DNA from 2 places in the Sinorhizobium prairiense genome. Region 1 is predicted to be linked to the other one. Evidence: riboswitches for the same ligand, from Rfam matches in the RefSeq annotation. Region 1 holds a riboswitch; the other holds the start of a gene.
The links. A riboswitch is a leader RNA that binds a small molecule or an ion and turns the genes downstream of it on or off. The one in region 1 is predicted to bind S-adenosylmethionine.

Region 1 (4,714 bases):
CGGAATGGTTCGCTATGATGATGCGATAGCCCCAGACATAGCGGCTGTCGTCGGGATCCGACTGTTCTTCCAGGTAGTACGGCTCGACCGTCACTTCGATGTCGCGTGTCAGCGCGCGGTACATGTGCAACACCCTATTTCAAATCCGTACGCGTATTCTACAGCAATATGGTTTCGTCAAGAATAACGGCGAGATTGTGCGAGTGGTATCAAATTTCCCAGGAGGCAGCGGCAATGCTTGACGGCGTGCTTCGCAGGCGGCTCGATCCGGTTCTGGACAGGTTCGGCGCCGCACTGGCCGGCCGCGGGGTCAGTGCCGATGCCGTCACCATCCTCGGCCTTTGCCTTGGCCTTGCGGCAGCCCTGCTCATCGGTCTCGGCGCTTACCTGCCCGCCGCCGCTCTGATCCTTGTGAGCCGGCTCTGCGACGGCCTCGACGGAGCCGTCGCCCGCGCGAGCCGGAAAACGGATTTCGGCGGCTTTCTCGACATCGTTCTCGATTTCACCTTTTACGGGGCCGTCCCACTCGGTTTCATCATCGCAGATCCGGCCGCGAACGGTCTTGCCGGCGGATTTCTGCTCTTCGCCTTCTATGTCAACGGCGCGAGCTTCCTCGCCTATGCCGTGATGGCCGAGAAGCGCGGCCTGACGACCGAGGTGCGCGGTGCGAAGTCGCTCTACTTCACGACGGGGCTCGCAGAGGCCACGGAGACGATCGTCTTTTTTCTGCTGTCGTGCCTGTTGCCCGGGTGGTTCCCCTTGTTCGCAACGGTCTTCGCGCTCGTCTGCCTCTATACGGCGCTGTCGCGGATCGTTCTCGCAAGACTGACATTTCGGCAAGACTGACGACAAAGCCCGCTGACGCGGGCTTCGTCATGGTGTCGGTCAGGCGTTTACGCCCTTCAGCGCCCTTGCGAAATCCTCGATGAGGTCTTCGCTGTCCTCGATCCCGGCCGAGAAGCGCACCGTTCCGGCGGAGATGCCGAGTTCGGCGCGGGCTTCGTCGGTGAGGTTCTTGTGGGTGGTCGTCGCCGGATGGGTGATCAGGCTCTTGGAATCGCCGAGATTGTTGGAGATCCGGATGATTTCAAGCGCGTTCTGCAGGGCGAAGGCTGCTTCCTTGCCGCCCTTGAGCTCGAAGGCGACCAGCGTCGAGCCGCCGCTCATCTGCTTCGCAATGATGTCGGCCTGCGGGTGATCCTTGCGGCCCGGATAGATGACGCGGGCTACCTGCGGCTGCTCCGCGAGGAAATCGGCGATGCGGCGGGCGCTTTCGGTCTGCTGCTTGACGCGCAGCGGCAGGGTCTCGATCCCCTTCAGCAGCGTCCAGGCGTTGAAGGGCGACATGGCCGGGCCGGTGTGACGGAAATAGTCGTGCAGGTTCTCGTCGATCCACTGCTTGTCGGAGAGCACCACGCCGCCGAGGCAGCGCCCCTGGCCGTCGATGTGTTTCGTCGCGGAATAGACGACGACATGGGCGCCAAGCTCCAGCGGTTTCTGGAACAGCGGCGTCGCGAAGACGTTGTCGACCACCACCTTGGCGCCGATCTGATCGGCGAGCTTGGCGACGCCGGCGATGTCGATCACTTCGAGCGTCGGGTTGGTCGGGCTTTCGAGGAAGAAGACCTTGGTGTTCGGACGCACCGCGTCTTCCCAGTTCTTGAGATCGCGACCGTCGACCAGGGTGCACTCGACGCCGTATTTCGGCGCCAGCGTTTCCACGACCCAGCGGCAGGAGCCGAAGAGCGCCCGGGCCGCGACGATGTGGTCGCCCGCCTTCACCTGGCACAGGATTGCCGCGGAAACCGCCGCCATGCCGGAGGCGGTGGCGCGCGCGTCTTCCGCGCCTTCGAGCATGCACATGCGCTTCTCGAACATGTCGTTGGTCGGACTGCCGTAGCGCGCATAGATGAAACCGTCGGTCTCGCCCTTGAACCGGGCCTCCGCCGCTTCGGAGCTGTCGTAGACGAAGCCTTGCGTCAGAAAGATCGCTTCGGAAGTCTCGCCGTACTGGGAGCGGAGCGTTCCGCCGTGGACGAGTTGGGTTGCCGGGCGCCAATTCTTGCTCATGAGAACGTCACTTTCAAAAACAAAAAAACCGGCCGCGAAACGACCGGTTTGACACCCGGCCTTTTTAGCTACTTGTTTAACGTGGCTGCAAGCCGACCGGCCAAATCACCACGGGATAAAGCTCCAATACTGCCTGGCCGCGCTTGCGTCAATTCCCGGAGTTTGGTTTTGTCTGGCAACTGTAAATGAGGATCGGAATGGGGCGCGACACAGGGATTTTGGCCGACCGCGCAATTGCTGCGCTGTATGCCTCGGGACGACTGAAGAGCGAGAAGGCGCTGGATGATGACCAGATCCAGCCGGCCAGCCTCGATCTTCGCCTTGGATCCAAGGCGTTCCGCGTCCGGGCGAGCTTCATGCCCGGCCCTTCTCATCTGGTCGCCGACAAGCTCGACCGGCTCAAGCTGCATGTCGTCGATCTGAGCGAAGGCGCGGTGCTTGAGACCGGCTGCGTCTACATCGTGCCGCTGATGGAAAGCCTGTCGTTGCCGGCAGACATGTCGGCCTCCGCCAATCCGAAGAGCTCGACCGGCCGCCTGGATATCTTCACACGCGTGATTACCGACAGGGCGCAGGAGTTCGACAAGATCCCGGCGGGCTATAGCGGACCGCTCTATCTCGAAATCAGCCCGCGAACCTTTCCGATCGTCGTCAGGCGCGGTTCGCGGCTTTCGCAGATACGCTTCCGCATAGGCCACTCGGTTCTTTCCGAGCAGGAACTGCTGGCTCTGCACGAAAGCGACGTGCTCGTCGCCAGTGACCGGCCGAACGTTTCCGGCGGCGGCATTGCCCTTTCCATCGATCTCAAGGGCACCGGACCGGACGGCCTGATCGGCTACCGCGGCAAGCATCATACATCGGTGGTCGATGTCGACAAGAAAGCCCAGCATGCCGTTTTCGACTTCTGGGAGCCGCTCTACAGCCGCGGCCGCGACGATCTCGTGCTCGACCCGGACGAGTTCTACATCCTCGTGTCCCGCGAAGCCGTCCATGTGCCGCCGCGCTATGCCGCCGAAATGACACCCTTCGACCCGCTCGTGGGCGAGTTCCGCGTCCATTATGCCGGCTTTTTCGATCCCGGCTTCGGCCATGCGTCGGCCGGCGGCAGCGGCAGCCGGGCGGTGCTCGAGGTGCGCAGCCACGAGGTACCGTTCATTCTGGAGCACGGGCAGATCGTCGGCCGTCTCGTCTACGAGCACATGCTGGAACGTCCGGAGGGACTTTACGGCCTCGATCTCGGCTCCAATTATCAAGCGCAGGGGCTCAAGCTCTCCAAGCATTTTCGCGCCGAGTGAGCATTGTGCTTGACAGATCGCGGCTGTTGAGGAAATTTCCGGTTCTGTCGCGGGTGTAGTTCAGTGGTAGAACGCCAGCTTCCCAAGCTTGATGTCGTCGGTTCGATCCCGATCACCCGCTCCAATTCCTCCTTTCATAGAGGCGCCATAGCGCTGCGGATTCTCTGGGTATTGATACTGTCGGCCGTTTTCGCCCCGGGTTTGGCTTTGGCACAGCCGAAGGAACTGCCCCGGCTGTTCGATGCCCGCGAACGGATTGCCAAGCCGGACCTCAGCGGCCTTGCCAGGCTTCGTTTCCTGACCACCGTCGACTTCCCGCCCTTCAACTTCATCGACCAGTCGGGCAAGCTGTCGGGCTTCCATGTCGACCTCGCCCGCGAGATATGCCGTGAGCTGGAGATCGAAGCCAAGTGCCAGATCCAGGCAGTGACCTATCCGGAGCTCATGCCGGCCCTCGAACAGGGGCAAGGGGAAGCGATTGCCGCCGGCATTGCCGTGACTTCGGAGCTGAGGCAGAGTTTCGCCTTTTCCCGCGCCTTCATGCAACTTCCCGCCCGCGTCGTCGTCAACACCAAGGCCGCCGGCGCGATCACCGGTCCTGCCGATCTCGCCGGGAAGCCCGTCGGCGTCGTCTCCGACACCACGCATGAGGCAATGCTGAAGGCGTTTTTCCCGAAGCTCGAAGCCAAGGGCTTTCCGGACCGGGACGCACTGCTCTCCGCGCTTCGCGGAGGCACCGTCGCGGCCGCGTTCTCCGACGGCATGCAATTGTCCTTCTGGGTCTCCGGCAACCTCGCCGGGGGATGCTGCGCCATGCTGGAGGGCTCCTATTTTTCCCAACGCTTCCTGGGCGAGGGACTGACGATCATGAACCGCAAGGCCGAGCCGGCGCTGACCCAGGCGATCGACCACGCTTTGCTGGCACTCTCACGCAGCGGCAGGCTTGAGGAGATCTATCTTCGCTATTTCCCGAACGGGATTTATTGAGGCGGCTCCACTCGCGGCTATCCCCTAGCGACGCCTGAAGGGGAGTATCAGCGACCATAGGAGCTTCACGGGTGCAACGCGCCCGTAGGCCTTCAGCCCGGTCTCGATCGCATCGTCGCCGCGCGATGGATGGGCGACGTAGGTCGAGAACAACCGATCCCAGACCGAAAGATTGAAGCCGTAGTTTGAATCGGTCTCCCGCTTCTCCACGGAATGGTGGATGCGGTGCATGTCGGGCGTGACGATGACCTGGCGCAACAGCCTGTCGGCGCCTTTCGGCAGCCGCAAATTGGCGTGGTTGAACATCGCCCCGGCATTGAGCACGATTTCGAACAGGAGAACGGCGAGTGCGGGCGCGCCGA
Region 2 (4,714 bases), 730 kb from region 1:
GAGCGGCGCAGCCGCACGGGATGGTGGTCGATCGCTCTCATGCCGTTCCCTGTCATGCCGTTCGTTGTGCCTGCCTTTCAACCTTTGCGCAAGACGAGACGGGCGGACCCTCTTGCAAGCGGCGTGGCCAGCACCCACATGCCGAGCAGAAAGGTGACAATCATGCAAAGCATCCGCTCTGTTCTCTTCACGGCCGCCGCCATCACCATAACGCTCGTGGCCTTCGTGTTCACCGCCTCGCTCGCCCTGGCGCTCGCTGGGATCGCCGCCATTATTGCCGTCGGCAGCGCGATCGCCGCCAAGCTCAACGGACGGCCCGTGCATGTTCGAGCGGGGGCACGCGCCAATCCGGGAAGCACTCAGCGCGAGATGCGGGTGTGGAACGACGGGCGCGGGACGATCATCGATCTTTAGAATCGGATTGCCGGAAGCGGGAGAAGCGGTTTCCGCCCGCATCCCGCTTCATGAAAGCAGATTCTCCTTCATTTCGGCGCAAAACTGATCTAAACGCTTCTCGAACATTTCCGCTGAAATCGAAGGCCAAGTCATGGACAAGTTCGTCAAGCTCACCGGCGTTGCCGCTCCCCTGCCCGTCGTCAACATCGACACGGACATGATCATTCCGAAGGATTACCTGAAGACGATCAAGCGCACCGGTCTCGGCACCGGGCTTTTCGCCGAGGCGCGCTACAACGAGGACGGCACCCCCAACCCGGACTTCGTTCTCAACAAGCCTGCCTATCAGAACGCCAAGATTCTCGTCGCCGGCGACAATTTCGGCTGCGGCTCCTCGCGCGAGCATGCACCTTGGGCGCTCCTCGATTTCGGCATCCGCTGCGTCATCTCGACCTCCTTCGCCGACATCTTCTACAACAACTGTTTCAAGAACGGCATCCTGCCCATCGTCGTTAGCCAGGAAGACCTCGACAAGCTGATGGATGACGCCAGCCGCGGCTCCAATGCCATTCTCACGGTCGATCTCGAAGCGCAGGAGATCACCGGTCCGGACGGCGGCTCGATCAAGTTCGAGGTCGATGCCTTCAAGCGCCACTGCCTGCTGAACGGCCTCGACGATATCGGCCTCACGCTCGAAAAAGGCCGCTCCATCGACAATTACGAGAAGGCGACCGCCGCTTCCCGCCCCTGGGCATGAGCTGTCGGATGACGCGCAAGCTCATCTCGTCCGGTTCGCCCTTCGAAAAGACGGCAGGTTATTCGCGTGCCGTCGCGAAGGGCGACTGGTGCTTCGTCTCCGGCACGACCGGCTACGACTACGCCACCATGACCATGCCGGAAACGGTGGAGGAACAGGCCCGCAACTGCCTGAAGACGATCGAAGGCGCCCTGAAGGAAGCCGGCTTCTCGCTGTCGGACGTCGTTCGCAACCACTACTACGTCACCGATGCCAGCTTTGCCGACCGCGTATTCCCGATCTTCGGCGAGACCTTCGGCGAGATCCGCCCGGCCGCGACGATGATCGTCTGCGACCTCATCCGCCCGGAAATGCTGATCGAGATCGAGGTTACGGCATTTCGGGGATAAGGCCGCCCCGACGCCGGCGAATCCTTTTTCATTGACCGCGCGGCCCTCCTCGCGCTATCTACGATCCGTGGTGATTTGGCCGGCCGGCTTGCAGCCACGTTAAAGAAGTCGCTAAAGGGCCGAGGGAACAATGGATTTCCGAGGACCGGTCGCGATCGTTTCGCCGCCGGTTTTTTTGTATTGATCGAGTGGACGCCCATGCCCATCAAGATACCCGATACGCTGCCCGCCTTCGAAACTCTCGTTCACGAGGGTGTGCGGCTGATGACCGAGACCGAGGCGGTCCGCCAGGACATCCGGCCGCTGCAGATCGGGCTCTTGAACCTGATGCCCAACAAGATCAAGACCGAGATCCAGATGGCGCGGCTGATCGGCGCCACGCCGCTTCAGGTCGAATTGACGCTGGTCCGCGTCAACGGCCACCGGCCGAAGAACACGCCCGAAGAACATCTGCTCGCCTTTTACGAGACCTTCGAGGAAGTGGAGGCCCGTAAGTTCGATGGCTTCATCATCACCGGCGCGCCGATCGAGACGCTCGAATACGAAGAGGTCACCTACTGGAAGGAGCTGCAGCGCATCTTCGATTGGACGACGACCAACGTCCATTCGACGCTGAACGTCTGCTGGGGCGGGATGGCTGCGATCTACCATTTCCACGGTGTTCCGAAATATCCGCTGAAGGAAAAAGCCTTCGGCGTCTACCGCCACCAGAACTTGCAGCCCTCTTCGGTCTATCTGAACGGCTTTTCCGACGATTTCGCCGTGCCCGTTTCGCGCTGGACCGAGGTGCGCCGCGCCGATATCGACCGGGTGCCGGATCTCGAAATCCTGATGGAATCAAAGGAAGTGGGCGTCTGCCTCGTGCACGAGAAGAAAGGCAACCGGCTCTACATGTTCAATCACGTCGAATATGATTCGACGTCCCTGTCGGAGGAATATTTCCGCGACGTCGATGCCGGCGTGCCGATCAAGCTGCCGCACGACTATTTCCCGCACAATGACTCCGCACTTCCGCCGCAGAACCGCTGGCGAAGCCATGCACATCTCTTCTTCGGCAACTGGATCAACGAGATTTACCAGACGACGCCCTACGAGCTGGCGAAGATCGGAACCGAAGCGCGTTGACGTAAAAAGTATGACTTTCCGGTTGCCGCCTCGGCGGAAATGCAGCAGGTTGACGCCGACTCGCGGAAATGGGGAGATGCATGGGAACAGACACGGAAATCTTCGGGCACCTGCCCTCCGGCGAGCCCGTACAGCGCGTGACGCTTCAGGGCGGCGGGCTGACGGCGTCGGTGATCACATGGGGCTCGGTCATCCAGGATCTTCGGCTCGAAGGACATGCAGCCCCGCTCGTGCTCGGCTTCGAGGATTTCGAAAGCTATCCGGTCCATTCCTCCTATTTCGGGGCCACGCCCGGGCGCAACGCCAACCGCATCGGCGGTGGCCGCTTCGTGCTCGAAGGCAAGGCCTATCAACTCGAGCTCAATGAGAAGGGCGCCACGCATCTCCACGGCGGCAGCGACAATATCGCCAAGCGCAACTGGTCGATCCTCAGGCGGGCCGAAGACAGCGTAACGCTCGAGATCACCGATCCGGACGGCCGCGCCGGCTACCCGGGCAATTGCACGATCACCTGCACCTATACGCTGAAACCGGGCGGCGCGCTCAACGTCGTCTACGAAACTGAGACCGACGCGCCGACCCTCGCCAATGTCTGCCAGCACAGCTATTTCAACCTCGACGGCGGCGCGGACGCATTCGGCCACGACATCATGATTGCGGCAGACCACTACCTGCCCACCGATGAACGGCAGATTCCGACGGGCGAGATCCGCCCCGTCGCCGGCACCGCCTTCGATCTTCGCGAAATGACCCCGCTGAGAAGGCAGCTGGACGGCGACGGAATCGCTTACGACCACAACTTCTGCCTCTCGCCGGAACGGACGCAGAAACGCTCCGTGGCGCTCGTACGCAGCATCAATTCCGGTGTGTCGCTGGAAGTGCTGACGACGGAGCCCGGCGTGCAGCTCTATACCGGAGAAAAGCTCGACGTACCGGTTCCCGGCCTCGACGGCCGCCGTTACGGCCCCTTCGCCGGCCTCTGCCTGGAAACCCAGATCTGGCCCGATGCGGTGAACCACGAAGGTTTCCCGAAGGCGGTGCTGAGACCCGGCGAAACGCTCCGGCAGGAAACGGATTACGTTTTTACGAAAAGCTGAGGCAGCGCAGGCCGTTAGAGCACTTTCAGTTTCACCGTTTCATCGAACAGTGAAACGCTTCCTGTCGCTCCTATCCGACGCGATAACCGCCATCCACCGGCAGCGTGAGACCGGTAACGAATTCGGCTGCGGCGAGGAAAGAAGAGAGCCCCAGCGTTTCAGTGTCAGAATCGGACTTGACAACCCCCGGCGACGTTACGTTATTACATTCAAGAAAACGAAATGTAATAACGTATCCACAAAGCCGGAGCATTGCCTCCGGCCGTCCATGCGACAGTGAGGTTCTCGTCAATGCCCGATCAGCTTGTCCCCACCCCCGTCACCGTCCTCACCGGCTATCTCGGAGCAGGAAAGACCACGCTTCTCAACCGCATCCTCTCCGAGCCGCATGGCAAGAAGTTCGCGGTCATCGTCAACGAGTTCGGCGAGGTCGGCATCGATAACGATCTCATCGTCGATGCCGACGAGGAGGTGTTCGAAATGAACAATGGCTGCATCTGCTGCACGGTGCGCGGGGACCTGATCCGCATCATCGAGGCGCTGATGCGCAGGCGTGAGCGGTTCGACGGCATTCTGATAGAGACGACGGGCCTCGCCGACCCCGCGCCGGTCGCCCAGACTTTCTTCGTCGACGAGGATGTCCGCTCCAAGACACGGCTCGACTCCATCATTACCGTTGTCGATGCCAGGCACCTTCTCGGCGAGATCGACCGCGCACATGAAGCGCAGGAGCAATTGGCCTTCGCCGACACGATCATCCTCAACAAGACCGATCTCGTATCGCCCCAAGGGCTGCAGGCCGTGGAGGATCGCATCCGCCGCATCAACCCGACGGCCGGAATCCTGAGGACGCAGCGCTGCAATCTCGAGATCGCCAGCCTGCTCGATCGCAATGCCTTCGATCTCGACCGCATTCTCGAGGTCGAGCCCGACTTTCTCGAAGCGGACCA

Region 2: it holds a riboswitch for S-adenosylmethionine, as region 1 does, so the genes downstream of both, metA (homoserine O-acetyltransferase MetA) here and N0Q91_RS15355 (O-succinylhomoserine sulfhydrylase) in region 1, are expected to answer to the same signal.

What each region holds. Positions count from the first base shown of each region.
Region 1 covers NZ_CP104131.1:2,623,017-2,627,730, reverse strand. Annotated here, with positions in the region: gene apaG (Co2+/Mg2+ efflux facilitator ApaG/CorD) at 1-124, opposite strand, end outside; gene N0Q91_RS15360 (CDP-alcohol phosphatidyltransferase family protein) at 235-846, shown strand; gene N0Q91_RS15355 (O-succinylhomoserine sulfhydrylase) at 886-2,070, opposite strand; SAM riboswitch at 2,114-2,192, opposite strand; gene N0Q91_RS15350 (2'-deoxycytidine 5'-triphosphate deaminase) at 2,268-3,365, shown strand; tRNA gene N0Q91_RS15345 (tRNA-Gly) at 3,415-3,489, shown strand; gene N0Q91_RS15340 (transporter substrate-binding domain-containing protein) at 3,567-4,352, shown strand; gene N0Q91_RS15335 (sterol desaturase family protein) at 4,377-4,714, opposite strand, start outside.
Region 2 covers NZ_CP104131.1:3,350,909-3,355,622, reverse strand. Annotated here, with positions in the region: gene N0Q91_RS18805 (HpcH/HpaI aldolase/citrate lyase family protein) at 1-41, opposite strand, end outside; gene N0Q91_RS18800 (hypothetical protein) at 163-414, shown strand; gene leuD (3-isopropylmalate dehydratase small subunit) at 548-1,153, shown strand; gene N0Q91_RS18790 (RidA family protein) at 1,162-1,542, shown strand; SAM riboswitch at 1,600-1,677, shown strand; gene metA (homoserine O-acetyltransferase MetA) at 1,741-2,667, shown strand; gene N0Q91_RS18780 (aldose epimerase family protein) at 2,748-3,764, shown strand; gene N0Q91_RS18775 (CobW family GTP-binding protein) at 4,056-4,714, shown strand, end outside.